One region of the Mameliella sp. LZ-28 genome, then DNA from elsewhere that is predicted to be linked to it. Evidence: riboswitches for the same ligand, from Rfam matches in the RefSeq annotation. Region 1 holds a riboswitch; each other region holds the start of a gene.

What was found. A riboswitch is a leader RNA that binds a small molecule or an ion and turns the genes downstream of it on or off. The one in region 1 is predicted to bind cobalamin.
Region 2: linked by a shared signal. The riboswitch ahead of G9Q80_RS05315 (DUF4198 domain-containing protein) and the one ahead of G9Q80_RS07290 ((2Fe-2S) ferredoxin domain-containing protein) in region 1 are both predicted to bind cobalamin.
Region 3: linked by a shared signal. The riboswitch ahead of G9Q80_RS10840 (hypothetical protein) and the one ahead of G9Q80_RS07290 ((2Fe-2S) ferredoxin domain-containing protein) in region 1 are both predicted to bind cobalamin.
Region 4: linked by a shared signal. The riboswitch ahead of G9Q80_RS05220 (DUF1636 family protein) and the one ahead of G9Q80_RS07290 ((2Fe-2S) ferredoxin domain-containing protein) in region 1 are both predicted to bind cobalamin.

Annotation. Positions count from the first base shown of each region.
Region 1 covers NZ_JAANYX010000011.1:148,019-155,524, forward strand. The annotation lists gene G9Q80_RS07285 (benzoate/H(+) symporter BenE family transporter) at 1-635, opposite strand, end outside; cobalamin riboswitch at 844-1,055, shown strand; gene G9Q80_RS07290 ((2Fe-2S) ferredoxin domain-containing protein) at 1,147-1,866, shown strand; gene G9Q80_RS07295 (ABC transporter substrate-binding protein) at 1,853-2,785, shown strand; gene G9Q80_RS07300 (FecCD family ABC transporter permease) at 2,786-3,793, shown strand; gene G9Q80_RS07305 (ABC transporter ATP-binding protein) at 3,783-4,547, shown strand; gene G9Q80_RS07310 (molybdopterin-dependent oxidoreductase) at 4,618-6,867, opposite strand; gene G9Q80_RS07315 (LysR substrate-binding domain-containing protein) at 7,015-7,506, opposite strand, start outside.
Region 2 covers NZ_JAANYX010000008.1:36,201-43,706, reverse strand. The annotation lists gene G9Q80_RS05335 (acyltransferase family protein) at 1-392, opposite strand, end outside; gene G9Q80_RS05330 (fumarylacetoacetate hydrolase family protein) at 665-1,360, opposite strand; gene G9Q80_RS05325 (aldo/keto reductase) at 1,393-2,397, opposite strand; gene G9Q80_RS05320 (D-lyxose/D-mannose family sugar isomerase) at 2,463-3,152, opposite strand; cobalamin riboswitch at 3,285-3,487, shown strand; gene G9Q80_RS05315 (DUF4198 domain-containing protein) at 3,616-4,413, shown strand; gene cbiM (cobalt transporter CbiM) at 4,420-5,037, shown strand; gene G9Q80_RS05305 (NikL family nickel/cobalt ECF transporter subunit) at 5,034-5,615, shown strand; gene cbiQ (cobalt ECF transporter T component CbiQ) at 5,612-6,400, shown strand; gene G9Q80_RS05295 (energy-coupling factor ABC transporter ATP-binding protein) at 6,397-7,041, shown strand; gene G9Q80_RS05290 (trypsin-like peptidase domain-containing protein) at 7,062-7,506, opposite strand, start outside.
Region 3 covers NZ_JAANYX010000012.1:49,731-57,236, forward strand. The annotation lists gene G9Q80_RS10830 (PIG-L family deacetylase) at 1-502, opposite strand, end outside; gene G9Q80_RS10835 (mechanosensitive ion channel family protein) at 867-3,185, shown strand; gene G9Q80_RS10840 (hypothetical protein) at 3,206-3,508, opposite strand; cobalamin riboswitch at 3,625-3,828, opposite strand; partial or broken gene G9Q80_RS28575 (helix-turn-helix domain-containing protein) at 3,951-4,043, shown strand; gene G9Q80_RS28160 (LysR substrate-binding domain-containing protein) at 4,219-4,713, shown strand; gene G9Q80_RS10850 (hydantoinase/oxoprolinase family protein) at 4,784-6,892, shown strand; gene G9Q80_RS10855 (hydantoinase B/oxoprolinase family protein) at 6,885-7,506, shown strand, end outside.
Region 4 covers NZ_JAANYX010000008.1:19,440-26,945, forward strand. The annotation lists gene G9Q80_RS05210 (DUF1289 domain-containing protein) at 1-521, opposite strand, end outside; gene cobO (cob(I)yrinic acid a,c-diamide adenosyltransferase) at 526-1,134, opposite strand; cobalamin riboswitch at 1,226-1,417, shown strand; gene G9Q80_RS05220 (DUF1636 family protein) at 1,452-1,871, shown strand; gene cobW (cobalamin biosynthesis protein CobW) at 1,868-2,923, shown strand; gene cobN (cobaltochelatase subunit CobN) at 2,958-6,320, shown strand; gene G9Q80_RS05235 (ferredoxin-like domain-containing protein) at 6,317-7,462, shown strand; gene G9Q80_RS05240 (precorrin-8X methylmutase) at 7,468-7,506, shown strand, end outside.

The DNA.
Region 1 (7,506 bases):
AGCGGGGAAAAGCTGGGCGGCACGATATCGAGCACCGGGCCCCAGTTGATCGCAGACGCGTCGGTACGTGCCGACGGGTCGACCCCCAGGAACAGCACCAGGACAAAGGCTGCCACCGCAAGCGGCATCGCGGCCAGGCGATTCCAGGCCAGGCCCACGACCCAGGCCACGACGATGGGCAGGACCAGCAGTGGCAGGTTCCCGAGCGCAAGCGCCGGCGCAAGACAGAGCTTCAGCAGGACCCCGGCCAGCAGCGCGCTTGCAATCGGCTTGGGGATTGCCGCGACGGCGCGCCCCAGGCCGGGGATGACCCCTGTCAGGACGATCAGCAGGGCGCAGATGATCAGGGCACCTACCGCCTCGCCGAACCCTCCGGCCAGCATCGCCGTTGCCGCAAGAAAGGCGGCGCCGGGTGTCGACCAGGCAACCGCGGCGGGGGTGCGCGTGACGATGGGCAGCCAGATACTGCAGATCCCCATGCCGATGGTCGCAAAGAACAGGCCGGTCGCGGCCTGGGTCTCCGAGGCGCCCATTGCCGTCAGCCCGGCCAGAACGATCGCAAAGGAGGCCGCATAGCCGACGAAGGTGGCCAACACCCCCATGTTGAGTGCCGAAAACGAAAAATCCTTGATCATGAAAGGGTCCACTGCTGCCTGACTCGCGCTCCCTACTTGACCGAGGATGGCGCGAACCTCCAGATCAGACATCTTCGGAACGCAGGGCGGTTCACCGCGAAAATCGTCCCCGTGACAGCGACGGCGACCCTGCCGCGCGCAGGGACATGACTGCCGGCCGGTTTCCGCGACGGGGCGGCGAAGGTTCTGGACAGTGATGGTTTTCCATGTCACCAGTTGCGGCGATGGTGCTGCGTTCGGGTCAACCCCGGAGCGGCTGAAAAGGGAACACGGTGCGAGAGACCTCTCTCAATTCCGTGACTGCCCCCGCAACTGTAAGCGGTGAGCAACCCGTCAATCCACTGGATCGACTGCGATCCGGGAAGGGACGGCGCGCTTTGATCCGCGAGTCAGGAGACCTGCCATCAATTGATCGCAACCAATCGGGCGGCGGGCCCGAGGAGGACAAGATGACAGTTCCACAGGGCCCGGTCCCGTGCGCTTGCCTGTTTCCTCTGAACGAGGGCTGGGCATGGACGCATATGTATTCCTGATTTCAGCGAGTTACGTCAGCGCCACCCGGTTCCGCAAGCTGGCCGATGCTCTGGTTCAGGAAGCCCCGTGCCATGCGGTCGCCCTGCGTCTCGAAGGCGAGGGGCAGAACCTCTGGCGGGTGCTGGACGCCCTTGCCGCCGAGGGCGCCAGCCGGATTCAGCTGCGGCCCATCGGCTTGCCGTTTTCACAAAGCCTGGAACGGTGGCTGCCCGGGGCGGCGGCAAGCTGGTTGCACAAGCGCGGCGAAGCGGCGCCCGAGCTGTTTTTTGCGCGCCCGGCAGAGGAAGACGCCGGCTTGGTGCGGAATGCCGCGCGGGCGCGGGTCCCGGCATCGCGCATCGCCCCTTTGCCGGACGGCGAGTTGGGCAAGGGCTGGGATGCGCCGCCGGAGTTTCGCCATCACCTGCTGGTCTGTGCCGGTCCGCGTTGCCACCTCAAGGACGCGCCTCATCTGGCCGATGTTCTCAAGGCCGAACTGCGCCGGGCGGGCGTCAGCGCCGACTGCCTCGTGACGACGACCGGTTGCCTGTTTCCCTGCAACGCCGGCCCGGTGATCGTGCACTACCCCGAAGGCCATTGGTACCGGGTGACCGACGTGGCCGATGTTCGCGCGGTCGTCACCAAGGCGATCGGCGCCGGCGCAATCCCCCGACATCTTTTGATTCACAGGACCGGAGACACCCATGAACCCGTTTAAACTCAGTTTCGTCCTTGCAATGGCCGCCGGAGCGGCTGTAGCGGACCCGGTGACTGTCGAAAGCTGCGGCGCGTCCTTTACCTATGACGCGCCCCCCAGCCGGGCGATCACGCTCAACCAGCAGGCCACCGAGGTCATGCTGGCGCTTGGCCTGCAGGACCGGATGGTCGGAACCGCCTACATGGACGACGCCATCCCCGAGCAATGGGGAGCGGCCTATGACAGCGTGCCCGTGCTGGCAGAGAAATACCCCGCCGCCGAGGTCGTCCTTGCGCAAGAGCCTGACTTCCTGTTCGCGGGATTCGGTTCCGCCTTTTCCGAGGACAACCTGGGTGCCGCGCAAAAGTGGCATGACCTGGGGGTGGGCACCTATCTGGCCGATGCCTCCTGCAAGGCCGCGCATCCGAAGGACGTTCCCCTGACACAGGCCCCGATCCTGCGCGACATCGAGGTGATCGGTGACATCTTTGGCGTGGCGGACCGTGCCGACGCGCTGATCGCCGAAACCCGGGCGCGCATCGACGCGGTTCAGAATGACCCGGCGGGCGGTGGCCGGACCGCGTTCATCTATGACAGCGGGACGGATACGCCCTATTCCATCGGCTGTTGCGGCGGCCCGGCGCTGCTGGCCCGTACTGCCGGCCTGCACAGCATCAGTTCCGAGGTTCATGGCACCTGGATCGACCTTTCGTGGGAACGCGTCGTCGCCGCCGATCCCGAGGTGATCCTGCTGATCGAGGCGGATTGGTCTACTGCTGCGGACAAACGGGCCTACCTGGAAAACGATCCGGTACTGGCAGAGCTGTCGGCGGTCAGGAACGGTCGCTACGTGGTCGTGCCCTTCTCGGAGACCCTGCTTGGCATGCGCTTCGCCGATGGGGTCGAGCGTGTGAATGCGCAGCTCAAGGCATTGGACTAAGTGCCCGCCCGGTTTCCGATCCTGTTGGTCGCGACCCTTGGGGGGCTGCTGTTCGTGGCCCTGGCCGGTGTCCTTTGGGGCACGGCCCAGATCTCCTGGGCCGACCGGTTTGCCATCCTGATGCGGGATGAGACCGCCCCGCGAGGACTGTCCCTGATCGTCTGGCAGTGGCGCATACCGCGCGTCCTGGCGGTGGGGCTGATCGGGGCCGGGCTGGCCCTGGCAGGGGCGCTGATGCAGACGGCCCTGCGCAATCCGATGGCAGACCCCTACCTGATGGGGCTGTCGTCGGGCGCCTCGGCCGCTGCGGTGGCGGCGATCATCTGGCTGCCCACGGGCATGACCGACCGGCTTGGCGTGCCGCTCATCGCCTTTCTCGGGGCGGCGCTGGCCTTTTTCATGACCATTGGCCTGTCGCAGAGACGCGGCAGGATGCCCGACCCTCTGGTGGTGATCCTTGCAGGTGTCGCCGTGTCGCTGATGTTCCAGTCGCTGACGGCCTTTTTCCTCTATGTCGGTGATCCGCACGCCACCCGCAACGCGATGGGCTGGCTGATGGGGACGGCGGCGGGCACGCAATGGCATGAGGTGCCGATGCTGGGCCTGAGTCTTGTCGTGGTTGGGGCGGTCGCCCTGCGCAACGCAAACGCGCTGGACGCGACCCTGCTGGGCGAGGAACGGGCGCAGGCGCTTGGGTTTCGCATCGGCCGCATCCGGCTGTTGATCTTCGTGGCGACGGTGCTCTTGACCGGGCTGGCGGTGTCGGTGGCGGGGATCGTCGGCTTTGTCGGTCTGATCGTGCCGCATATGGCGCGGCTGCTGACCGGTGCCCGGCACCGGGTTCTGCTGCCCCTGACGATGGCCCTTGGCGCGGTGGTCCTGATCGCCGTCGATCTGCTGTGCCGGGTGCTTCTGGCGCCCGAGGAACTGCCGCTTGGGGTGTTGCTGGCGCTGTTCGCGGCGCCGCCCTTCATCCTCATCCTGCGGGGGATCCGTCATGTTGCATGACCCTGTTCGCCGGGATGCCGCCCTTTGCATCCGGAACCTGAGTGTCTTTGTCGAGGGCAGGGGCGTTGTACAGGACGCGTCCCTGTGCGTGCCCAAAGGGGAAATCCATGGCTTGCTGGGACCGAACGGCGCCGGCAAGACAACGCTCTTACGCACGCTCTACCGGGCCACGCGGCCAGCTTCGGGGCGGATTGAGGCCTTTGGCAGGGAGATGGACAGCCATAGCCACGTGGAATGGGCACAGGTGCTGGGCGCCCTTGTGCAAAGCGCGGGGTTGCTGGCGGGATTGACGCCCCGGGACATCGTGGAAATTGGGCTCGAGGCGAAAGGCCTGGGACGGGGCGAAATCCGGAGGCGCCTCGACGAGGCGCTGGGGATTGTCGGCTTGACCGACAAGGCGGATCAATCCGCCGAGCGGCTGTCCGGCGGAGAGCTGCAGCGCTGCTACTTTGCCCAGCTCCTGGCCTGCGATCCGCAGGTCTACGTGCTGGACGAACCGACCAATCACCTGGACCTGCACTATCAGCTGGTGCTGCTGGACGAGGTCCGGCGCCGGGGGCGGACCGTGCTGATGTGCCTGCATGACCTGACCCTTGCGATGCGCTATTGCCACAAGGTCTACCTGATGCAGTCCGGCAGGATCGTGGCCAGCGGAGCGCCTGCGACCCTGTTGAGCCGCGACATGCTCATGACCCACTACAGGGTGGATGCCCAGTTTCGCGGCACGTCGCTGGACGTCACCGGGCCGGTCTGACCTTCCTGCGGGACAAGAGGGCGGGCACGCCCGTCCACGGAATCATGCGTTTACCGGCCCTTGTCCGCGATCACGACAGACGCGCGACCTGCACCAGGGCAGAATGGGCGCTGCAACCCTGTCCAAGGCGGGAGGTCCCCACATCCAGCGTCAAGACGTTGGGGTTTCCGTCAGGGTCGATGTTGCCGCCCGGGTCTCCGAACCATGCCCCTGTCGGCAGGGCAACGACCCCCGGATTGATGTCGCTTGATACAGACGCCCGGGCGCGGCACGCGCCGCGTGCGTTGAAGACCCGCAGCAGATCGCCCGTGGTGATCTCGCGCGGCGCGGCATCGTCCGGATGGATGACCAGTGTTTCGGGGCGGGCACCCTCGACATCGGCAAGCGCGGCTTCAAGCTGGCTGTGAAGCTTGTCCCCCGGTTGGGGCGAAACTAGGTGCAGGGGTGCCGCCGCGCTGGCGGTGCCCAGCCATTCCGTTGGCGGCAGCCAGACCGGGTGACCGGGACAATCGTCGTATATGAAACTGTCGATTGTTGCCGAGAAAATCTCGATCCGGCCAGACGGAGTGCCAAGGCGGAACGCATCGGGATCTTCGCGGAACGGGGCAAAGAACGTGCGGTTAGGGCCCTCGGCCTTGATTGGCAGCTTTATCCAGTTGCGCTCTCGCAGCGCGTCCAGATCGGGCACGTCGATACCAACATCCGCCGCCGCGTCCCGGTACTCGGCATAGAGCTTTGAGATCCAGTCATCGGCGCTGCGGCCTTCGGTGAACTGGTGGCCCACGCCGCAGCGGTCCGCAAGCCCGCTGAATATGTCGTAATCGTCGCGCGCCTGGCCCACGGGCGGGATCAACCGTGGCATGTGGAACAGGTAGTCGTCCATATTGGTGCGGCCGATGTCCTCGCGTTCGTAGGGGGTGGTGGCGGGAAAGACGATGTCGGCGCGTTTGGCGGTCGCTGTCCACCAGGGTTCGTTCACGATGATTGTCTCGGGCCGCTGCCAGGCCTCGTGCAGGGCGTTGAGATCCTGGTGGTGATGGTAGGGATTGCCGCCCGCCCAGTAGACCAGGCGGATGTCGGGATAGGTCTTGCGTTGCCCATTGAAATCATAGGGGCGCCCGGGATTGCGAAGCATGTCGCCGATGCGCGCCACCGGGATTGTGTCCTCGACTGGGTTCGACAGTTGCGGGAAGGTCATGCCGCGCAGCCCAAGGAGCGACTTGCCAACGCCGCCAATCGCCCCGTAGCCATAGCCGACGCCACCGCCCGGCAGGCCGATCTGGCCCAGCATTGCGGCCAGGACAACCGACATCCAGTAGGGCTGTTCGCCATGTTCGGCGCGCTGCAGCGACCATGCCACTGTGATCAGCGTCCGGGTCGAGGCCATGCGCCGCGCGAGCGCGCGGATCGTGTCGGCGCCCACGCCGCACAGGGGCGCCGCCCAGTCCGGGGTCTTGGGCACACCGTCCGTATCGCCCACCAGGTAGGGCCGGAACCGTTCGAAACCGACCGTATGGCTGGCCAGGAAGGCACGATCGACAAGCCCCTCTTCCTCGAGCACATGGGCCAGCGCCAGCATCAGCGCGGTGTCCGATCCGGGCCGGACGGGCAGCCATTCGCAGCCTTCGGGCGCATCGGTGCGTTGCGGTCCTATGTTGATGCAGCGCGTGCCTCTGGTCGCCAACCGATCGAACCAGCCGGCGGTCTCGTGCTCGGTGATGCCGCCCATGCTGACTTGCGAATTCTTCGGGTTGATCCCGCCGAACATCACCAGGGTCTCGGTGTTGTCGTGGATCGTCTGCCATCCGTCCTGATGCTCGTAGAGCAACTGCAGGAAATTCACGCCCAGCACATGCGGCATGATGGATTGCGCACATCCGGTCGAGTAGCTGCCAAAGGAGGCGACATACCCGCCGATGCAATTCAGGAACCTGTGCACCTGGCTTTGGGCGTGGTGAAAGCGTCCGGCCGATCCCCAACCGTAGGAGCCACCGAAAATCGACTCGTTTCCGTGTTGGTGGCGGACGCGGTCGATCTCTGCTGCCGCGATGTCCAGCGCTTCATCCCAGGGGAGTTCGACAAACTCCTGCGCGCCCCGTCCACCGCGTTCCCGCGCCTCCAGCCAGCCACGCCGGATCGAGGGGCGGGCGACGCGGGTCTTGTGATGGACCGCGGCCGGGAGGCTGTCGGGGATCCGCGAGGGATGCGGATCCTGGGAGAACGGCCGGGTCGCAACGATCCGGTCGCCTTCCACGTCGACCTCGAAGGCACCCCAATGGCTGGAGGTTACCTTTGTCGATGGCGCGGTTTTGTCGGCCATTTGCCTTCTCCATATTGGTGCCGGGTCCTCGACCGCCCGGAAAGTACAGACTGATACGGGCGAAGATTCCCGGCATCCTGCCACATTCACGGGGCCGCCTGTACCCGCTCCCGAATGCCTTTGGCGAGACCGGCGGGCGCAAAAGGGTTACCTATCCTCCATGACCGCCGGCAATTCGCGGCGCAGAAAGTCGGCGAGGGCGTCGACCTGAGGCGGGTTGCCCCGGCGTTCGTGCATCAGCAGGCTAATCTCGGGCAGTCCGGCGACCCAGTCCGGCAAGAGACGGCACAACCGACCCGCCGCGACATCCTCGGCGCAGACATAGGCGGGCAGGGCCACCACCCCCAGCCCCGCCGCGGCGGCCTCCTTCAGGCTGACCATGTCATCGCTGCGCATCCGCGCCGCGAAGGGAACAGAGGCACTGCTGCCGCCAGGCCCCTGTAGCGACCAGCTGCTGCCCCCGGGCCGCCAGCCAAGCGCCAGACCGGGCTGGCCTTCGAGGTCCGTCGGCGATGCCCCGTCTCCGATCTGCTGCGCAAGGCCCGGGGAGCCGAACAGGTGCCAGGGGACGTCCGCGATGCGCCGTTGGATCAACCCGGAGTCCGGCAGCAACCTGACATGTCCCCGAATGGCCAGGTC
Region 2 (7,506 bases), on a different contig from region 1:
TTCGCCCGGGTGGAATCCGCGGCCAGCGTCCTCAGCAGGTTCCGCCAGGTTCGCTCATCCGCCAGATGCGCGCCGGCCCCGTCAATCAGGAACGGCACCAGGAGAAAGACAAGCAACACGCTGACCGCGTAGGCCGGGTAGACCCGCAGGAAACGCCTGCGCGCATAATCCCACGAGCTGTCACAGGCGAACCGGCTGCGCGTGACCAGGAAACCGCTGAGCACAAAGAACACCTGCACCGCGTAGAAGCCTGCGACCTCGCCGGTCAGCACTTTGAACAGGTCTCCGTCCTCGGTCCCGGTGGCGATCAGGAAACTGTGCGACAGCACCACGGCCACCGCCGCCCACAGGCGCAGCGTGTCGAAATTGCGGTATCGCCCGGTGTCGGACACGACGCCGGACCTCCCCCTGCCAACGGCGGGGGGCGGCATTACTTGGCGCCTCGTTTGGGCCTTGCCGTGGCGCGGCCCGTTGCGATTTCAGGTCTTGAGGTCCTTGCGGGTCGGGCGTGCGGGCGCCCCAGGGGGGCGCGAACAGAAACACTCATCAGAAAATCCGGACACGGAAAATTCCGACGAGCGTGCGCCCGAATATCCGGGCTGGCAAGTTTTTTGACGCAGGGTGTCGTTGCGTCACCCGGATGGCCCGGAAACCGGGCGCCGCCTCAGCCGCGCGGGCCGATCAACGTTTCGATCCGGCCCAGCCCCGCGATTTCGACCACGCAGATGTCCCCGGGCGCCAGCGCGCCCACGCCCGCGGGCGTCCCGGTCATGATCAGGTCGCCGGGGGCCAGTTTCATCGAGTGCGACAGGATCGAGATCACCTCGGGCACGGTCCAGATCATCTCGGCCAGGTCGCCGTCCTGGCGCGTCTCGCCGTTGACGGTCAGCCGGATCGCCCCCTTGTCCGGATGGCCGACCGAGGCCACCGGATGCACCGGGCCGACCACGGCGGAGGCATCGAAATCCTTGGCCCAGTCCCAGGGCCGCCCCTGTTTCTTGGCCTCGGCCTGCAGGTCGCGCCGGGTCAGGTCGTTGCCCACGGCATAGCCCCAGACATGGGACAGCGCGTCCGCCTCGGCGATGTCGCGCCCGCCCGTGCCGATGGCCACCACCAGTTCCGCCTCGTGGTGGAAATCGCCGGTCTCGGGCGGATAGGGCACGGTCGCGCCGCTGTCGACCAATGCGCCCGCGTGCTTGGTGAAGAAGAACGGCGGATCGCGGTCCGGGTCCTTGCCCATCTCGCGCACATGGGCGGCATAGTTGCGCCCGACGCAAAAGATCCGGCGCACCGGGAAACGCGCCGCGCTGCCTGCGACGGCGGCACCGGCCTGCGGTGCGGGCGGGAAAACGTATTCCATGTCAACTGTCCTCGTGTTTGGGAAGGCCGGGCTCAACCATAGGATTCCGGGCCGATCCACTGCTCTGCCGAATAGCGCGACCCATGCGCCCAGCCCAGCGGCAGGCGGCGCTCGATCTCGGCCTTGAGGTCGTCGCCCAGCATCATCGAGGCCCCGCGCACCAGTTCGTGCAGGTGCCCCGGGCTGCGGGTGCCGGGGATCGCGTGCACCGTCCGGCCCTGCGACAACACCCAGGCGATGGCCAGCGTCGCCGTGGCATAACCCGCCTCTGCGGCCAGGTCGCGCAAGCCTTGGCTGGCGGCGATGTTGCGTTCCAGGTTGCCGCCGATGAAGCGCGGATTGACCTTGAGGAACCCCGCCGCCGCCACCCGTTCCGGCGTCGGCGGCGTATCGGACAAGAGCGCCCGCCCCACCGGCGAAAAGGCGACCAGCGCGGCGCCCAGCTCTTCGCAGGCCTGTAACAGGCCCATCTCGGGCAGGCGCGTCTGCAGCGAATACTCCGATTGCACGGCGGCCACCGGATGCACGGCAGCGGCACGGCGCAGGCTGGTGGGAGCAATCTCGGAATAGCCGAAAGAGGCGATCTTGCCCTTGCGGATCAGCGCCGCCAGCGACTCCGTCACCTCCTCGATCTCGATCCGGGGATCGCGGCGGTGGACGTAGAACAGGTCGACCTGCTCCAGCCCCAGCCGTTGCAGGCTCTTGTCCAGCTCCGCCTCAAGATGGGCAGCGGTATTGTCGAAAATGCGCGCGCCCGTGTCCGGGTCGCGGGTGATCCCGGCCTTGGTGGCGATGCGGAACGGGGTGCCGCCCTTGCCCGCGTAGCGTTTCAGGAAGCTGCCGATGATCTCTTCGGATTTGCCCATGCCATAGACGTTCGAGGTGTCGATGTGATCGACCCCGGCGTCCAGCGCCGCATCCAGCACCGCGTGGCTCTCGTCCTCGCTCACCGCGCCGTAAAAGCCCGCAAAGGACATCGCCCCGATGCCCAGCGCCGATACCTCCGGCCCGCCCTGTCCTAGTGCCCGTCTCAGCATGTCCTGCCCCCTCTTGCCGACGGGCGCAGAGTGGCGCCCGCCTCCCGCATTGGCAAGTCCCGGCCTCAGGCCCCCAGCCAGGCCTTGTAGTCGCTGACCAGCAGGTGCAGCGGCGCCTCGTCCTCCTCGATGTCGGAAAAGCGCCCGATCGGTTCACGAAAGATGTTGTCGGTCTCGTCGTCGTTCACGGTGCTGACCTCGCCGATCAGCACGTCGCCGCCCTCGCCCCAGAAGGCGTGCCAGTCGCCGGGCCGCAGGGTCACGCTTTCGCCCGGCGCCAGTTGCAGCTTTTCGCCCGCCACATAGTCGTGCACGATCCCGTCGCACATCACGGTGCCGCCGCGATCCTCGGCGAAATCGCCCTGGTCGTCAGATCCGTACAGCTCCACCACCAGTGTCGCGCCGCCCCGGTTGATGATGTCCTCGGCCTTGATGACATGGGTGTGCATCGGCGAAAGCTGGTCCTGTTTCGAGATCAGCAGCTTTTCCGCGTAGCACATCCCCCGCCCCGAGGTCAGGTCCGACAGCAGCCCGTTGCGCAGGGTGAACAGGAACAGCCCCATCTCGTCATAGCGCCCGGCGCCATAGTCGGTGATGTCCCAACCACAACGAGAGTCGATGACATGCCGCGCCGCGCCCGCCTGCGCCACGAAGGCCTCTGGCGACCATTGCGCAAAGGGCGGCAGGGTGAACCCGTGGCGGCGGATCATCTCGTCCGCCTCCGTCATGATGGCGTTGATGCGTGACCGTTTCATGCCCCAGTCCTCCCGTTAGCGATAGCGGCTTTGTGACAGCTATCCGCCACCGACTCGGTTCCGTCAACCAACTACCCGAACGAGGGACCGCGCATGTCACTTTGACCATTGCCCCGCATTGGCGAACCTGTCACACACAGAACCGTGACCGGTCCCGGAAAGGCGACTTTCCGGGGGAAAGAGGGAATGCCGTGCGGCGCATCCGCGCCAATCCGGCAACTGCCCCCGCAACTGTAAGCGGAGAGCCGGGCCAAGACGCCACTGGAGCAATCCGGGAAGGCAGGCCCAGGCAACGACCCGCGAGTCAGGAGACCTGCCGGACACCCGCGGCCCAGATGGCCACGGCTCCACCGGACGTCGGGGTGAGCGTCTGGCCTGTGTCCTGTTCGGACCCCGGCCGCCTTGTCCCACGTCTCCACCGCATTGCGCCGGGGATGGCGCAGACTGGACAAGGACGATATCAGTGACTTTTTTTACCCTCGGAAAACAGGCCCTTGTTGGCGCGCTCCTGGCGTTGCCCACGGCGGCACCCGCGCATTTCCTGCTGGAATACACCACCGACGCGCTGATCGACCGTCCCGGTGACGTGCCGGTCAAGCTGGTGTTCTGGCACCCCTTCGAAAACGGCCATGTCATGGACCTGGAGCGCCCGCAGGAGTTCTATGTCATTCATCGCGGCGAAAAGACCGACCTGATGGACACGCTGCAGCCGATCACCTTTACCGGCGCCAGCAATTCCGCTGCCGCCTTCCTCGGTTCGGTCCCGGTGAAACGGTCTGGCGACTATGTGCTGGTGACGGTGCCCCAGCCCTATTTCGAGGAATCCGAGGACAAGTACATCCAGCAGTTCACCAAGTCCGTGCTGAACCGCAACACGCTGCCGACCGACTGGATGGCGCCCGTGGGCCTGCCCACAGAGATCCTGCCCCTGAACAAGCCCTACAACATCATCGCCGGGTCCACCTTCACCGGGCAGGTGCTGGCCAATGGTGAACCCGTTGCCGGCGCGGAAATCGAGATCGAGTACATGGCGGCCGAACCGGACATGGACGGATCCTCGGCCACCGCCCCCGTGGCCAGCCCGCCGCCCGGAGGGGCCGTCGTGGCGATCTCGGACGCCAACGGCTATTTCACCTTCGGCATCCCCAAGGCCGGGTACTGGGGCTTTGCCGCCCTTGGCGCCGGTCCGGTGACCGAACATGAGGGCAAGGAGCTGAGCCAGGACGCGGTCCTCTGGATCCGCGCCTGGGAACTGGAGTAACCCAAGATGCACATCGTCGACGGAGCCCTCTCGAACCCGGTCGTCATCGGCGGCGCGGTGGCGGCGGCAGGGGGCATCGCCCTTGGCCTGCGCGCCCTGCCGCTGGACCGTATCCCGGCGGCCGGGGTGCTTTCGGCCAGTTTCTTCGTGACCTCGCTGATCCATGTGCCCGTGGGTCCGTCGTCGGTGCATCTCATCCTCAACGGTCTGGCCGGGTTGATCCTCGGCTGGGCCGCCTTCCCGGCGCTTTTCGTCGGACTGGTGCTGCAGGCGGTCTTTTTCGGCTTTGGCGGGCTGACCGTGCTGGGGGTGAACACCGTCAATATCGCCCTTGCGGCGGTCCTCGTCGGGCTGGTCTTCCGCCCGCTGATCCTGCGCGGCGGTCCTGTCGGGGCGGCGATCTGGGGCGGCATCGGCGGCGCCTGCGCCACCGCCCTGACGACGCTCTTCGTCGCCCTCTCGCTGATGTTCTCGGGCGACGAATTCCTCGCCGTCGCGCACCTTGTCTTTGTCGCCCACCTGCCGATCATGGTCATCGAGGGCCTGTTGACCGGCTTTGCGGTCCTGCTGGCGCGCAAAGTCAAACCGGACCTTTTCCTGTCGATGAAGGAGGCCGAGGCATGATCCGGCTGGCGCTTGTCCTCTGCCTGCTGGCCCTGCCCGTCCCGGCACTGGCTCACAAGGTGATCGCCGCCGTCTTCCCCTCCGGCAGCGCCATCGAGGGCGAAATCGGCTTTTCCAACGGCGACATGGCCACCGACCAGCCGGTCGAGGTCTATGGCCCCGACGGCACGCTGCTGGGCGAGACCGTGACCGACGCCGACGGGTTTTTCATCTACACGCCGACCGAACCCGTCGCCCATACCTTCCGCTCGGACCTCGGCGCCGGGCACCTGGCCAATGTCACCATGCCCGCCGAAGAGGTCGCCCGCATCCTGGGTGTCGCCGCGCCCGAACCCGCAGCGCCCGCCCCCACGACGGCGCCCGCCGCCCCCGGCGTGGCGCTGTCGGATGCCGACCGGGCCGAGATTGCCCGCATCGTCCGCGACGAGATGCGCCCCCTGCGCCGCGAGATCGCCGCCTACCGTGAAAAGAACGACCTGCAGACGATCCTCGGCGGCATGGGCTATATCCTCGGGCTCTTCGGGCTGGGCTTCTACATCGCCGCCCGGCGCCAGCTCAAATCGCAGGCCGGGGCGTGACGCATATCCTGTCGAACACCAGCGCCGCCCTGCCCGGTGACGGCCCCCGCCGCGGCCCCGGCCCCATCGCCGCGCTGGACCCGCGCGTGCGCATCCTGTCCGCCATCGCCTATGGCGTCTTCGTGGTGGCGCTGGACAACCTAGTCGCGCTCACCGCCGCGCTGGCGCTGTCCCTGACCCTGTTGGCGCTGTCGCGCCTGCCCCCGGCAAGGACGCTGAAACGTGTCGCGATGGTCGACGGCTTCATCCTCTTCATGCTGCTGCTCCTGCCCTTCACCGTGCCCGGCGACCCGATCTTTACCCTCTGGGGCTATCCTGCCTCCTGGCAGGGGTTTGCCCGCGCCATCCAGATCGGCCTGACCGCCAATGCCGTGGTCCTCGCCCTCATCACCCTTGTCGGCACGATGGAGCCGGTCACGCTGGGCCACGCGCTCTACCGCCTGAAGACCCCGGAAACCCTGGTGCACCTGATGATGTTCACCATCCGCTACGTCGAAGTGCTGCGCCAGGAATACCTGCGCCTGCGCGCCGCGATGAAGGTGCGCGGCTTTCGCCCCGGCACCAACTGGCACAGCTACCGCAGCTTCGGCTACCTGGTCGGGATGATGATGGTGCGCGCCATCGAGCGTTCCGAACGCCTGCTGGGCGCGATGAAATGCCGTGGATTCTCGGGCCGGATCGTGCTTTTGCAAGAGTTCCGCTGTACCCGTGCCGACGCGCTCTTTGCGCTGGTTCTCCTCGGCGCCTTCGCCCTGCTGCTGACACTGGAATTGACGCTGCGATGATCGAACTGGACGATCTGCACTTTGCCTATCCCGGCCAGCCCCCGGTGCTGAACGGCGCCTCGATGCGCCTTGGCCCCGGCGAGCGGCTGTCCCTGACCGGCCCCAACGGCGCCGGCAAGTCGACGCTTCTGCGGATGATCCTCGGGCTGCAACGGCCCACCTCGGGCACCGTGACCATTTTTGACCGCACCCGCAGCCGTGAAAGGGACTTCCACGAGGTCCGCCGCCGCATCGGGCTGGTGTTCCAGGACCCCGACGATCAGCTCTTCTGTCCCACCGTGGCCGAGGACGTGGCCTTTGGCCCCCTGAACCTGGGCAAGAGCCGGGACGAGGCGCTGGCCGTGGTCGAACAGACCCTCATGGTGCTCGACCTGCTGCACCTGCGCGACCGTGTCACGCATAAACTGTCGGGCGGCGAGAAACGCCTCGTGACCCTCGCCACCGTCCTCGCCATGTCCCCCGAGGTGCTGCTGCTGGACGAGCCGACCAACGCGCTCGACCCGGAAAACCAGGCCCGCCTGACCGAGATCATCGACGCCCTGCCGCTGCCGATCCTGCTGGTGTCACACGACCCGGCGTTTCGGGAGAGGATCGCGCCCTGCGCGCTGGAGTTGCGGGAGGGGCGGCTGGTGCCGGTCTAGGCACGGCCCATCCCGCCGCGCTAATTCTTGCGGACCGTGACGCGACAGCCATTCGAAACGCTGATACTCAGTGACCGGCCATCCTTGGACAAGGTGCCACTGGCGGTATTGGTGACCCAACCAAAGGTCTCCGTGGCCGAGTAGCTGCGCCCGTTCAGAGTGCCCCGCGTGGTCCCGCTGCCAGACGTGCCGCTGATCGTCCCGGTAAAGGCATTGCCCCCCGCCGACCGATAGGTGGTGGTCCCGGAGGCCACACCCAGCGGACAGGTTGCAGACCAGCTCCATGTCCCGACCATCGAATAAACCGGTGCAGGAGGCGTGGACTGCCCCGGTTCCCGAGGTGTGTCCGCCTCCGGTGCAGGGGCCGCGACCACCTGTTTGCAGACGGTGCCCGACCGCACCTTGATGGCCTCCAGCGCCTGCGCCGTCCCAAGATCGCCAGCCTCGAGCGCAACATCCGTCGCG
Region 3 (7,506 bases), on a different contig from region 1:
CGATGGTCTCGGCGATGGTGGGATTCATGAACAAGAGATCGTCGTCGGTATGCGCGACAATCGCCATGTCGCCCCCCGGGTCTGCCGGGCTGAGCGGCTCGACCGTCAAGTCGATCACGGTGGGATCAAACTCGGTCGCCGGGCCGGTCAGGTCATAGACCGGAAGTCCGACCGGCACCTCGGCCTGCATCTGCGCCACGGGCTGGTCGTCCTTGAGGATCGACATCACGCCGGCATCGTCGATCTGGGCCGAATAGGTGGCCGTTTCCCCGGCCACCAACGCATCCTCGGCCACCAGGCGATAGGTCTCGTCTCCCTGGATGAAATCAAAGTAGAGATCGGCGCTGGCCCCCAGCTGGCCAAAGACCAGTTGCGGCGCCTCTCCCTGTGCGCCCAAGGCCACCAGGGGCTTTGACGTGCCGCCGCCAAGCGTGTCGAATTGCAGCGCCACGTCGATACGCAGCGGGCCAGTGAACAATCCGTTCAAGGTCGGCAAAGCCATTCGCCCAAGATCCCTGTTCTGCTGCAGGCCCTTTCGTGCCGGGGGCCTGCCGTTCCAGTCCGGGCGCGGGGTGCGCCCGAATCTGGCCAAGAAAATGCCACACTCTTACCCGGCGGCACCTTACACATACCACCATTGCGCGAGTCCGGATTTGCGATCCAGTCCCGGAAACACTCTGTTCCGGGTTCGCAGACGAAACAAAGCCCTTTCCTTGCGCAGACTTGTGCCAACATTGCCCCAAAGGCGCGCAACGCCGTGACCCTTCTGCCACGCAGACGGCAACAAGGACCGGCCCACCGCCCCGAATCGCAACGAGGCCCGCGCAAGCGCCTATGCTGTCGCGACCCAAAGACGGATCCGACGGATGCCCCTGCCCCTTCGCCGTATCGCCGCCCTTTCGATGCTGCTGGTCTTTTGCCTGATGCTGCCCCGCGCGCTGGCAGCTCAACCGGAGGGGCATACCGGCTGGCCCGGCGACTGGCAGACGTTCTGGTCCTCCGGAGAGGCCTTTCTGATACTGCAACAACGCGGCGACGCGGTCAGCGGCACCTACCAGCCCGGCGACGGCTCGGTCACCGGCACAACGCGCGACGGCGTCCTGCGCGGCACATGGTCCGAGGGTGGGGAAAGCGGCGACTTCATCTTTGTGCTGTCGGCGGACGGGCAGAGCTTTGCCGGGCGTTTCGGGTCAGGCGACTGGTGGAACGGGCATCGCGCCGCGATCGCCCAGCAACAACGCCCCACCTGGTTCAGCGGCGCCACTCCGCAGGCCACGCTGCGCAGCATCCTCGCCGCGGGCAATGACGCCATCTACCACGGGCGCGAAGGCCAGGTGCGCTGGATCGAACCCCTGCTGACCTACGATGGCCCGGAGGGGGACTCGTCGGACCGGGAACGACGGCGGCGCGCGCTCTGGCACATTCTCGATATCTCGACCTTCCGGCTTTGGGATGCACCGGTCCCGCGTGCCGGGGCAGAACCTGGCGAGACGCTGGCCTTCGAGATCAGCCCGGCAGGCACAAGCGCCGACCACAGCCTGCGGTTCCGCCTGGGCGCCGAGGGACTGTGGCAGCTGGTCGTCCCGCCCGCCGTGATCCTGCAGGCAGATCTGGAACGACTGATTGATGCCCGGGGGCACGACACGCTTGAGGCGCTCGAACGGGCGCGGGCCGGCAGTCCGCGCATGGTGATGATGGACTTCCTCCTGGGCGCCAAGGACTGGGACGGCGCGGGCGATACCCGCGCACTGCGGGCGCTGAACCTTGATCACGTCCCGCGTCAGTTGCGCCGGATCGAGGGCGCGCTGATGGCCGATTACCTGCGCCAGAGCATCGACCGGATCGGCTTTATCTACTGGCAGGAGATTCCCGACGATCCCAACCGCCCCCTGCCCTATGTCTATTATCGCCATCCGGTCGGCGACATCACCATCGCACCAACGGACATCCTCGACGGCGAGGGGCGCCCCATGGAGCGGCGCTGGCGTTTCTCGCGCGAGACGATGGCAGAGCTGCCAGACATCTACGCGGCCCTCGAAAAGATGCCCCTTGCTCCCGGCCTGACCACGCCGCCGCCCCTGTCACAGTTCTTTGCCACGCGGCAGGCGGTCCTTGCGCGTGCCGGCTGGCTGCAGGCCGAGGCCTGGGGACTGGAGACCTGGCAATGGCTGGGGGTCCTGACGTACCTGGGTGTCATGGCGCTGGTGCTGATGGCGGGATGGGCCGTCGCGCGCCGACTGGCAGGGCAGGATTCCTGGCAGGGACGCCTTGTAGGACAGTTGGCCGGCCCGGTCGGATTGATGGCCGCCGCCCTTCTGTTCCTTGACGCCAGCGAGCGGTTGGGCCTGACGTTGCGGGCTTTCGGCGCGGTGTCGGGCTTGTCCGCGATGCTGCTGATCCTGGCCAGCGCCGCGCTGGCCTACCGTGTCGTCTCGCTGATCTTTGGCGCGCTTATGGCCAAGGCGACCCAGACCCGTGCCTACACGGACGAAATCGTGCTGTCGCTGGCCCAGGGGCTGATGAAACTGTTGATCGTCGTCGGGGCGGTGATCGGCTGCGCCGATGTTGCCGGCCTGCCGTACGAGGGGGTCCTGACCGGTCTGGGGATCGGTGGCGTGGCCCTGGCCTTTGCCGCACGCGAAACCGTGTCCAACATCATAGGCGGCGCGATCCTTCTGTCGGACCGCCCCTTCCGCAAGGGCGACCTGGTCGAGGCAGCCAACACGCTGGCCGTGATCGAGACGGTGGGCCTGCGGTCGACGCGCCTGCGCAAGCTGGACGACACCCTGATGATCGTGCCCAACGCCCAGCTTTCGGACCAGGTGATATCCAACTGGGGCAGCCGGCGGAGGCGTCGCGTGCTGATGAAGATCGGCCTCACCTACGAAACCCCGCGTGCGCAACTGGAACAGTTCGTGGCGCGGCTGATGGAGATCTACCGCGATCAGCCGGAGGCCGAGACAGACAATGTGACCATCGGCATCAAGTCGCTTGGCCCCCACAGCATCGACATCGAGCTATGGGGGCACTTTCGCGTCTTCAGCTACGAGGCGCAGATCGCCGCGCAACAGGCGCTGATCCTCGACATCCTGTCCCTGGCCGAAGAGTTGGGCGTCAGCTTTGCCTATCCGACGCAGACCGTGCACCTGGCCGCGGACAATGGCGGGGTCCCGACCACGGCATAGACTGCGGCCAAAGGCTCCGGTCAGATCGACAACCGCCGTTTCCGGGCGCCTCCGCGCCTTTGCGGCTGTGGCAAGGGTAGATCCAGCGGCACCGCTGGACGGCGGATGGATTGGTGCAGCAGGTCGCAGAACACCGCCACCGCCGGATCCGTGCCGGCAAAGGGCTGGGCCCGCATCCAGGCACGCACAGCTTCTTCCTCGTAGCTTGCGCAGCCCGGCAGGCTGCCAAGCCATTGCATGTAGCCCATGCTTGCCAGTTCCCGGGCCCGTTCCGGTGTTTCGGCCCGTGTCTGTAAAAGGGTCAGCACCCGTTCGATCGTCATCGCGCCCTCCGCGCAAAGCTGGGGCGGGGATCATGGATCGGCGGCAGGACGGGCGGCAGGTTGCCATTCGTCTTTCGCGTCTCCGGGGCACCCCGCCCGGGTTGAGTGGCTTGGGCGCAGGGCGCCCGGCGATGGCAGGTCTCCTGACTTGCGGGTCAAGGCGCAGTCCCGAACCTTCCCGGGCCGTGCGGCCCAGTGGTCACTTCGGGATGGCTCGCCGCTTACAGTTGCGGGGGCAGTCGCGGATTTGGGGCATGGCCCCGCACCGCGTTCCCTTTTCAGACCGCGCGGACGCGGTCACCATCACAGGCCAAAGTGGCGCAGCATCTTGCCGCGGTCAAGCGGTTCGCGCCCCGGACCATCGCTTGTGCCAGAGCGTCGCAGGCGACAGACTGCGGGCGTGGGCCAGATCACCGTCAAACAACTCGAAGCCTTCGTGCAGGTGGCCGACCTGGCCAGTTTCCACCGCGCGGCGGAACGGCTGAACACCACGCAGCCCAATATCTCGACCCGGATTTCGGCGCTTGAATCGCTGCTGCGGCTGCGCCTTTTCAACCGCGATGCCGGGTCGCTCCGGCTGACGCCGACGGGGCGCAAGATACTGCCCCGCGCCCGGGCCGTGCTGACCGCGATGGACGGCTTCCTGGCCGCAGCCGGAGAGGATCATCTGTTCGAGGGCGTGCTGCGCCTCGGCGTGACAGAGATGATCTGTGCACAGCTGGCTGGGTCCATTCCTGCGCGTCCTCAAGGACCGGTTTCCGGCCATCGACGTGGAACTGACCGTGGACCTCTCGGCCAGCCTTTCGCCGTCGCTGTTCAGCCGGGGGCTGGACCTGACGCTGCAAAGCGGGCCGTTCGGACGGCAGATCTCGGGCGGCGTGGACCTCGGCGAGTTTCCGCAGGTCTGGGTCGCGGCGCCGGGGCTGGGCTTGCAGGGTCGCGCGTTGAGCCTGCGCGACATCGCGCGGCACCCGGTGCTGACCCATGCGCACGGCACCCTGCCCATCGAGCAGTTGCGCGACCATATCGCGACCAGGCGGCTGGTGCCACTGCGTTACCTCTGGGTGCCGGACCCACTGCGATTTCGCGCACGCTACGACGCCGGTCTGGCGCCCTCCTATGTCATGCGCGCGGCGGAACTGGCGCAAGAGGTGGCCCGGGCGCATCTGGAGGCGGCCGAGGATCAGGAAAAGCGATCCTCTTGATCCGATCAAATAATTGGATTGCATTGCGGTGGCTCGCTAGGTTTCCCGGTATCGCTGACAGGAGCCTTTCATGCCCGAACCACAGTATCGCCTTGGCGTCGACATCGGCGGCACCTTCACCGACGTGGTGCTGGAAGGACCGGATGGGCTGACCTCGACCAAGGTGCTGACCACCTACGCCGCTCCGGAAGAGGCCATTGTCGAGGGGCTGCACCGGGTCTGTGACCTGGCGGGCGTGGGGCCCGGGCGGATTTCCCAGGTGATCCACGGCACGACTTTGGCCACCAATGCCCTGATCGAGCGGCGCGGCGCGAAAACCGCGTTGGTCACGACCGAGGGCTTTCGCGACGTGATCGAGATGCGCACCGAAAGCCGGTTCGAGCAATACGACCTGAACCTCGTGCTGCCCGAGCCTCTCCTGCCCCGCAACCGGCGATACACGCTGCGCGAACGCATGGACGCGGATGGCGGCGTGCTGATCCCGCTGGACCGGGCCGAGGTCGAGGCCCTGGCCGACAGGCTGCGCGCGGGGGGCTATGACAGCGTGGCCGTTGGCCTGTTGCACGCCTATGCCAACGACGCGCATGAGCGCATGGTGGCCGAGGTGCTGGCCGAAGCTTTGCCGGGTGTGGATGTCTCGCTGTCCTCCGAAGTCTCGCCGCAGATGCGCGAATACGAGCGATTCAACACCACAATCGCCAATGCCTATATCCGCCCGCTGATGGCGTCCTACCTTGGTCGCCTGAAGGATCGCCTGGCACATGAGGGCGCGGCGTGCCCGGTCTTCCTGATGCATTCGGGCGGCGGCATCCTCTCGCTGGAAATGGCGACGAAATTCCCGGTGCGGCTGGTCGAAAGCGGCCCCGCCGGGGGCGCGATCTTTGCGGCCGAGATTGCCGCGCGGCACGGGCTGGACCGGGTGCTGAGCTTCGACATGGGCGGGACGACGGCCAAGATCTGCCTGATCCGCGACATGGCACCCAAGACGGCGCGGGTTTTCGAGGTGGCGCGCAGTTACCGGTTCAAGAAGGGGTCCGGGATGCCAATCTCGATCCCGGTGATCGACATGGTCGAAATCGGCGCCGGCGGCGGGTCGCTGGCCTCGGTGGATGCGATGAACCAGATCCGCGTCGGCCCGGAAAGCGCCGGGTCCGAACCCGGCCCGGCCTGTTACGGGCGCGACGGGACGCGGCCCGCCGTGACCGATGCGGACCTTGTCCTGGGCAAGCTGGACCCTGCGAATTTCGCCGGGGGGTCCATCACGCTGCACCCGGACCGCGCAGAGGCGGCGCTACAGACAGAGATCGGCGAAACGCTGGAGATGGACGCGCTGGAGGCCGCCTATGGGCTGGCTGAGGTGGTGGACGAGAACATGGCCAATGCCGCCCGCGTGCACGCGGTGGAAAACGGCGAGGACCTGAGCCGCTACACGATGATCGCCTTTGGCGGCGCGGCCCCGCTGCATGCTGCGCGGCTGTGTGAGAAACTGGGCGTGGCGCGCTGCCTCGTGCCGCAAGGCGCCGGTGTTGGATCTGCCATCGGCTTCCTGCGCGCGCCTTTCAGCTTCGAGGCGAACCGCTCGGTCTTTACCCGGATGCGCGACTTCGATGCCGCGACGGTCAAAGCGCTGTTTGCGGAACTGCGCGAGGAGGCGGAAAGCTTCGTGCGCACCTGCGATGCCACGGCGCCCATCGAGGCCGAGGCCAAGGTCTTCATGCGCTATGCCGGTCAGGGTTGGGAAATCCCCGTGCCTGTTCCACCCAAGGACATGGCCGCACCGGATGGCGACCGCCTGCTGAGCCGGTTCGAGGCCGAATACACCGCCCTGTTCGGCCGCACGGTCGAGGGGCTGGAGGCGGAAATCACGGTCTGGTCCGTCAACGCCTTCACCACCCGGCCCGCCGCCCGACGCATCCCCGCCCCCACGCGCACCGCGCGGATGACGGGCACGGCCACACGACCGCTCTTTGATCCGGCGCGGGGCGAGCGCCTGACGGCGCAGGTGCTGCCGCGCACCGATCTGCCCGCAGGGGCGCTTGTCACCGGACCCGCGTTGATCACAGAGGACGAGACCACCGTCGTCGTCCCCGCCAGCCGCGAGGTCATCGCACTGCCAGATGGCACGCTGGACGTGCACCTGCCGCAGCCCGCAGACCTAAAGGACGCCGCCCATGTCTGAACCGTCGAAAGTCGCCTACCAGGTGATGTGGACGCGCCTGATCTCGGTCGTCGAGGAGCAGGCGCAGGCGCTGGTGCGCACGGCCTTTTCCCCCTCCGTGCGCGAGGCGGGGGACCTCAGCGCCGGGGTCTACGATGCCGAAGGTCAGATGCTGGCGCAGGCGGTCACCGGGACGCCGGGCCATGTCAACGCGATGGCCGATGCGGTGGGCCATTTCATCCGCCGCATCGGGCGACAGGCGATGTTTCCCGGCGACGTCTACCTGACCAACGACCCTTGGGAAGGCACCGGCCACAAGCATGACATAACCGTGGTCACGCCGGTCTTTCGCGACGAGGTGCTGATCGGGTTTTTCGCCTGCACCGCGCATGTGACCGACATCGGCGGGCGCGGCTTTGGCGCAGATGCCAATGACGTGCACGAGGAAGGGCTGTACCTGCCGATCATGAAATTCGCCGAACGGGGCAAGGTCGACCGCACGCTGTTGCAGATCATCCGGGGCAACGTGCGCGAACCCGACCAGCTGGTGGGCGACATTCACGCGCTGGCCACCTGCAACGAGATCGGGCAGCGGCGCCTGCTGGAGATGATGGAGGAATTCGCGCTATCCGATC
Region 4 (7,506 bases), on a different contig from region 1:
TCAGAGTCCGGGCCCAGCGCGGTCAAGGATCGGGCCGGATCGCGCAGGGCGCGGCCCAGGGGCACAGCAAGGGCGATCAGCGTCGGCGCCTCCGGGCGGTCGATCTCGAAGGCGGTGAGATAGCGCGCGGCCTCCAGCCGCAGCGCGGCATTTTCCAACCGCAGGATCAGCACGCCGTCGCCGATCTGCCCCGTACATTCGGTTCCCGGCAGGCGCGACAGCTCGCCCGAGGCGCCCCAGATGCCCGCCACGAGGCTCGCGCCTTCCTCGCCGATGCGCCGCGCCGTTTCCGTCAACAGCGTATCCCCCTGCCAGGACAGGCGGCGCGTCTTCAGTCCCATGTTCGCGGCGCGGGCGGGCAAGGCGGCCCAGACGCCGGCGCGAAAGTCGTCCGAGGCGCTGCCCCAGCAGGCGATCTCGTCCAGGCTGCGGGCGCATCCCGTGCACAGCTGCGATGCCTCGTCGATCACGCAGCGGGCCACGCAGGGGCTGGCCGGGGGCAGGCGGGTCATGCGGCTCATTGGTCTAGAACTCCACGCCTTTCTGCGCCTTCACGCCGTCGCGGAAGGGATGTTTGAGCAGCTCCATCTCTGTCACCAAGTCGGCGGCCTCGATCAACTCTGGCTTGGCGTTGCGGCCTGTCAGGCAGACATGGGTCATGGCCGGTTTCTGGTGCAGCAGGAACTCGACCACCTCGTCGATGTCGATGTAATCATAGCGCAGGGCGATGTTGATCTCGTCCAACAGGACGAACTGGATCTCGGGGTCGAGGATCTGCTCCTTGGCGATCTTCCAGCCGTTCTGCGCAGCGGCAATGTCTCGCTCGCGGTCCTGGGTTTCCCAGGTAAACCCCTCACCGGACACGAAGAACCGGCATTCATCGGCAAAGCGTTCACGGAGAAAGGTCTTTTCGCCGGTGTCCCAGTTGCCCTTGATGAACTGGACCACCGCGCAGGGCATGCCATGCGCGATGCAGCGCATGATCATCCCGAACCCGGCCGAACTCTTGCCCTTGCCCTTGCCGGTGTGGACCATGATCAGACCTTTTTCCTCGGTCTTGGTCTTCATCATCTCGTCGCGGGCGGCCTTGATGCGGCGCATCTTTTCGTTGTGGCGGGTTGTGATCTCGTCCATTGCGCGCTCCGTTGATCGATTCAGGCAGGAATTGCATCCGTGTCGCGCCCCGTCAACGTGCTTCGCGATTGACATGTCCGCCCGTCTGTCGCACCACCGCCCACACGATGGTTCCCCGGAGCACCCGGGGAGGACAACAGGGAACGCGGTGAAACCCCGCGGCTGCCCCCGCAACTGTAAGCGGTGAGCGCCCTCGCAACGTGCCACTGGCCAGACCGGCCGGGAAGGCGCGGGGGTGCCGCGACCCGCGAGCCAGGAGACCTGCCATCCCAGGTGCAACTTTAATCCCGGGCGGGGTGCCCCGGAGGAGGTCGGGAATGGATCACGATACGCAACAGGGGGCGGGCCATGCGCCGGTCGAACTGCTGGTCTGCGTCAAGTGTCGGCGTGGCGAAGAGGTGCCAGAGGGCGGTCAACGCCCGGGCCAGCGCCTGCACGATGCGCTGGCGGCGCGCGAGATGCCCGAGGGGGTCACGCTGACGCCGGTGGAATGCCTGCAGAACTGCGACTACGGCTGTTCCGTCGCCATGCGCGGCGGGGCGGAACGCTGGACCTACGTCTACGGAAACCTTCACGAAGCGTCGCATCCGGACCTGCTGGCCGAGGGCGTGGCGCTGTATCATGCGGCCCGCGACGGGGTGATCCCCTGGCGCGCGCGGCCCGAACATTTCAAACGCAATTGCATCGCGCGCATCCCGCCCGAACAGGCCAAAGCGCCGGAAAAGGACAAGACATGACCGATCTCGCCAAGCTTCCCGTCACCGTCATCACCGGCTTTCTGGGCTCGGGCAAGACGACGCTGATCACCCACCTGATGCAGAACCCGGGCGGCAAGCGGCTGGCCGTGGTGGTCAATGAATTCGGCGACGTGGGCGTCGATGGCGAGATCCTCAAGGGCTGTGCCATCCCCGATTGTCCGGCGGAAAATATCATGGAACTCGCCAACGGCTGCATCTGCTGCACCGTGGCCGATGATTTCATCCCGACCATCGAGGCGCTGATGGCGCTGGACCCGCGCCCGGAGCATATCCTGATCGAGACCTCGGGCCTGGCGCTGCCGAAACCACTGCTCAAGGCTTTTGACTGGCCGGACATCCGGTCGAAGATCACCGTAGATGGCGTGATCGCCCTGGCCGATGCCGAGGCGGTGGCCTCGGGGCGGTTCGCGCCAGACGTGGCAAAGGTGGATGCGCAGCGGCTGGCGGACGATTCGCTGGATCACGAGACGCCGCTGTCGGAGGTCTTCGAGGACCAGATTTCCTGCGCCGACATCATCCTGCTGACCAAGCCGGATCTGGCGGGTCCCGAGGGCGTGGCCAAGGCCAAGGAGATCATCGCCGCCGAGGCGCCGCGTCCGCTGCCGGTGATCGAGGTGGCCGAGGGCGCCGTCGACCCGCGCGTGATCCTGGGGCTGGAAGCGGCGGCAGAAGACGACATGGACGCCCGTCCCAGCCACCACGACGACCACGATGACCACGAGCACGACGATTTCGAATCCATTGTCGTGGACATTCCCGAGGTGTCCGCCCCCGCCGACCTGGTGGCGCGGATCGAGGACCTGGCCAAGAGCCAGAACATCCTGCGGGTCAAGGGCTATGCCAGCGTTGCCGGCAAGCCGATGCGCCTGCTGGTGCAGGCGGTGGGCGCACGGGTGCGGCACCAGTACGACCGTCCCTGGAAAGCGGACGAGGCCCGCCAGGGTCGGCTTGTCGTGATCGCCGAACATGACGACATCCACCCCGAGGCGATCCGTGCCGTGCTGGGCGTGGCCACGGAGGCGGCAGAGTAGGGCGGGGGTCTCCCCGCCGCGCCGGAGCGGTGCCATGCACGTCATCTTTCGCGAAAGCCACGGACTCGAAGAGAGCGAGACCCCGACCGACCTGGCGCAAAGCCCGGCGGACCTCGTGGTGCTGTCCTTCTCGGATTCCGACCTCGGCGCCTTTGCTGCGGGATGGGAACGGGGCGGCGGGCGCGAGGGGCGGATGCCCTCCCTGCGTCTGGCGAATATCGCGGCGCTGAAGCATCCGCTATCGGTCGATACCTATGTCGAACAGACGCTTGAGGGCGCCAAGGGCATCCTGATCCGCCTGATCGGTGGTGTGCCCTACTGGTCCTACGGCATCCAGCAGATCGCTGCCCTGGCGCAGGCGAAGGGGATCGCCTTGGCGGTTTTGCCCGGTGACGGGCGGGTCGATACGCGGCTGGACGAGGTTTCTACTCTTCCGGTCTCCACCCTGCGGCGGTTGGCCCATCTCTGCGACGCGGGCGGCGCGGTGGCGGCCCAGGCGGCGCTGGCGCAGATGGCGCTGGCGGCGGGGCTTTATGCCGGGCCGGTGCGTGGCGCCAAGGGGCTGCCCCAGGTGGGCGCCTGGCTGCCGGAGCACGGGGTCTGTTGCCCGGTCCTGGCCGCTGTGCGGGATGGCGAGGGCAGAGGGGGGCCGTCTGCCCCCCGCTTGCCGGAGGCAAGCCCCCCCGAGGGTATTTTCGCCAAGAAGAAACCGCGCCCGCTGGTCTGCCTGGTCTTCTATCGCTCGTATCTCGTCTCGGCGGATATGGCGCCGATGGAGGCGCTGTGCGCGACCTTGCGGGACCGCGGCTTTGACGTGATTGGGCTCTTTGCCCCGTCCTTGAAGGCGCCGGGTGCTTCGGGTTGGCTGGCGCGGCAGGTGGCGCATCTGGCCCCCGTCGCCATCGTCAATGCCACCGCCTTTTCCGGGCGCGGGGCCGAGGGGGCCTCGCCGCTGGATGCGGGCGATGTGCCCGTTTTCCAGGTTGCTCTGGCCACCTCCTCGCGTGCGGCCTGGGCCGAGGCGGAGCGTGGGTTGTCGCCAGCCGACCTTGCGATGCACGTGGTGTTGCCGGAGGTTGACGGGCGGTTGTTCGCCGGGGTGGCCTCGTTCAAGGAGCCGCAGGGGCGCGACCCTGACCTGCAATTCGCCCGGATGGTTCATGCGCCCGATGCGACCCGCGTCTGCGCGGTGGCCGACAGGGTGGCGCGTTGGCACGGGTTGGCGTCGTCCCCGGCGGCGGCACGGCGCCTAGCGCTGGTGCTCTCGACCTATCCGGGGCGGGACTGGAACCTCGCCCATGCGGTCGGGCTGGATGCCATCGCCTCGGCGGAGGCAATCCTGAAGGACCTCGCGGATGCCGGGCATGGGGTCGCTCAGGGGCTGGACGCCGATGACCTGCGGGCGGCGCGCATGACATGGCCGCTGCAGGACTACCTGGCGGCTTTGGCGCGTCTTCCCAGGGTGTTGCAGGACGATCTTTTCGCCGCATGGGGCGCGCCGGAGGCGGATCCGGATTTTGCGGAGGGCGGGTTTGCCTTTCGCGTTCTGGACCGGGGGAAGGCGCTGGTGGCGCTGCAGCCGGAACGCGGCACGCCCGAGACGCGGGACGACGACTACCACGACCTGTCCCGCGTGCCGCGCCATGCCTATGTCGCCTTTTACCTGTGGTTGCAGGGGCAGGCAGATGCGCTGATCCACATCGGGGCGCATGGCACGCTGGAATGGCTGCCGGGCAAGGCGGTTGCGCTGTCCGGGGCCTGCTGGCCCGAGGCGCTGACAGGCGGTATGCCGGTGATCTATCCCTTCATCGTCAACGACCCTGGTGAGGCGGCGCAGGCAAAGCGCCGCATCGGCGCGGTGACGCTGGGCCATGTGCCGCCGCCCTTGCGAGATGCCGCGGTTCCGGAACGGCTGGCCCGGCTTGAATCCCTTCTGGACGAGTTTTCAAATGCCGACGGGCTGGACCCGAAGCGGCGCGACCGGCTGATGCAGGACATCCGGGCAGAGGCGCAGGCGGTTGGCGTGGAAGGCGACCTTGGCCTCGAGACCAGCGCCAGCAGTGCCGAGGCGATCACCCGGATTGACCGGTTCGTCTGCGACGTCAAGGAAAGCCAGTTCGGCGACGGTCTGCATGTCTGGGGCCGGGCGCCCGTGGCGGGCGGCGGGTTCGATGCGGCAGAGTCCGCTGCGGCCGAACGGAGGGCGCTGATCGACGCGCTGGATGGCAAGCGGATCGCTTCCGGTCCGTCGGGGTCACCTTACCGGGGGCGGACCGATGTGCTGCCGACCGGGCGCAACCTGTTTACCACCGATCCACGCTCGGTTCCGACACGCAGTGCCTATGCGCAGGGCGTCAAGCTGGGCGAGGAACTGGTGCGGCGGCATCTGCAGGACGAGGGCGACTGGCCGCGCGGGCTGATCGTCGATCTCTGGGGATCGGCCACCATGCGAACGGCGGGCGAGGAATTTGCGATGGCGCTGCACCTGCTGGGCGTGCGGCCGGTCTGGGACCAGGGCAGCGAGCGGGTGAGCGGGGTCGAGATCATCCCCATTGCCGAGCTGGAGCGGCCCCGGGTCGACGTCACGCTGCGGGTGTCCGGCCTGTTCCGCGATGTCTTTCCGACGCTTTCGGTGCTGTTTGGTCAGGCGGTCAAGGCGCTCTCCGAACGGGACGAGGCGCGCGACTGGAACCCCTTTGTCGGGCGGGCCGGGGCGCGGGTCTTTGGCCCGGCGCCGGGGTCCTTCGGGCTCGGGATCGGGGCGCAGATCGGGGACTATTCGGACGGGTCGCGGCAGGCCGCGGGCGAGGCATGGCTTGCGGCCTCGGCCTGGGCCTACGACCGGGGGGAGGGCGAAAGGGATGCCGAGGGCCTGCGGGACCGGGTGCGCGCGGCAGAGGCATTTGTGCACCTGCAGGACCTGCCGGAAACCGACCTTCTGCTGGCGGAGGATTACGCCAGCCACGAGGCGGGTTTTGCCGCGGCGCAGGGTGTGACCGGGGGCAAGGCCGCGCTGTATCACATGGACAACACCGATCCGTCGCGGCCCCGTGCGCGGGGCCTGACCGAAGAGATCGCCCGGGTGGTGCAGGCGCGGGCGGCGAACCCGGCCTGGCTGGCTGGGATGCAACGCCACGGGTTCCGGGGGGCGGCGGAGATCGCGGCGACGCTGGAGAACATGGCCGCCTTTGCGCAACTGGCGGACGTCGTGCCGGGGCATCTCTTTGACCTCTATTACGACGCGACGCTGGGCGACGATGCGGTGACGGCGTTCCTGCAGGACGCCAACCCCGAGGCACTGGCGGCCATGCGGGCGCGGTTTGCAGCCCTGCACGCGGCGGGACTCTGGCAAACGCGGCGCAACTCGATCCTCGCCGCGCTGGAGGCGGCGGAATGAGCGTCCCCGAGATCAAGGGCTGGTGCCCTGGGGCCTGGCGCCCGATGCTGTCGGGCGACGGGCTGGTGGTGCGGGTGCGCCCGCATCTTGCGCGGCTGGATGCCGATCAGGCGCGGGGGCTGGCGGATGTTGCCGATGCCCTTGGCAGCGGCGTGGTCGAGGTGACGGCGCGAGCCAATCTGCAACTGCGCGGTGTCACGGAGGCGGGCTATCTGCAGGTGATCGCCCGGCTGGATGCGCTGGGCCTCTTGCCCGGCGATGCCGAGAGCGAGGCGCGCCGCAACGTGATCCTCGATCCCTTTGACGATGGCCGGGCCGAACGCATGGCCGAGGCGCTGTACCTTGGGCTGGAGGCAGCGCGCTTTGCGGCTCTGCCGGGGAAGTTCGGCTTCGTGGTCGATCCGGGGCCCAAACGGAGGCTGGAGGGGATCAGCGGGGACATCCGGATCGAAGCGGCGGAGGGTGGTTTGATTGTCCGGGCCGATGGCTGCGCCACAGGGCGACCCGTGGCCGAGGCCGAGGCGGTGTCTCTGGCGCTGGACCTGGCGGCCTGGTTCCTTGACAGCGGTGGCGTCGGGGGTGACGGGCGCGGGCGTATGGCGCGGCACATCGCGGCGGGCGCCGAACTGCCAGACCATTTGCGCGGCGATGCCGTCCCGTGCGCCGCAGTCCCGGCCCCCGAGCCGGGACCTCTCACCGGCGGGTTCTGCGTGGCCGCCCCCTTTGGCCTCTTCAGCGCGCAGGCCCTGCGTCACCTCGCCGAAACCGCCCCGGACCTCCGCGTGACGCCCTTCCGGATGCTCTACCTGCCCGGTGTCTCGGCACTGGACGCCCACGCGGTCCTCGTCACAGATCCGCGCGACCCGATCCGCCGGATCGAGGCCTGCACCGGCGCGCCCGGCTGCCCGCAGGCCAGCGTCGCCACCCGCGACCTGGCCCGCGCCCTTGCCCCGCATGTGCCCGACGGCCAGCGCTGGCATGTCTCGGGCTGCGCCAAGGGTTGTGCCTTTCCGCGCTCTGCCGACCGTACCCTGGTGGGGCGCGACGGCGCATTCGATCTTGTCATGCCGGGGGCGCCGTGGGATGAGCCGCACCGCCGCGGGCTGACCCCTTCGGACATCAACGAACTCAGCAGGCCCTGAACTCAATGCCCTATACATACGAAAAAGACGGCGCGGCTATCTAC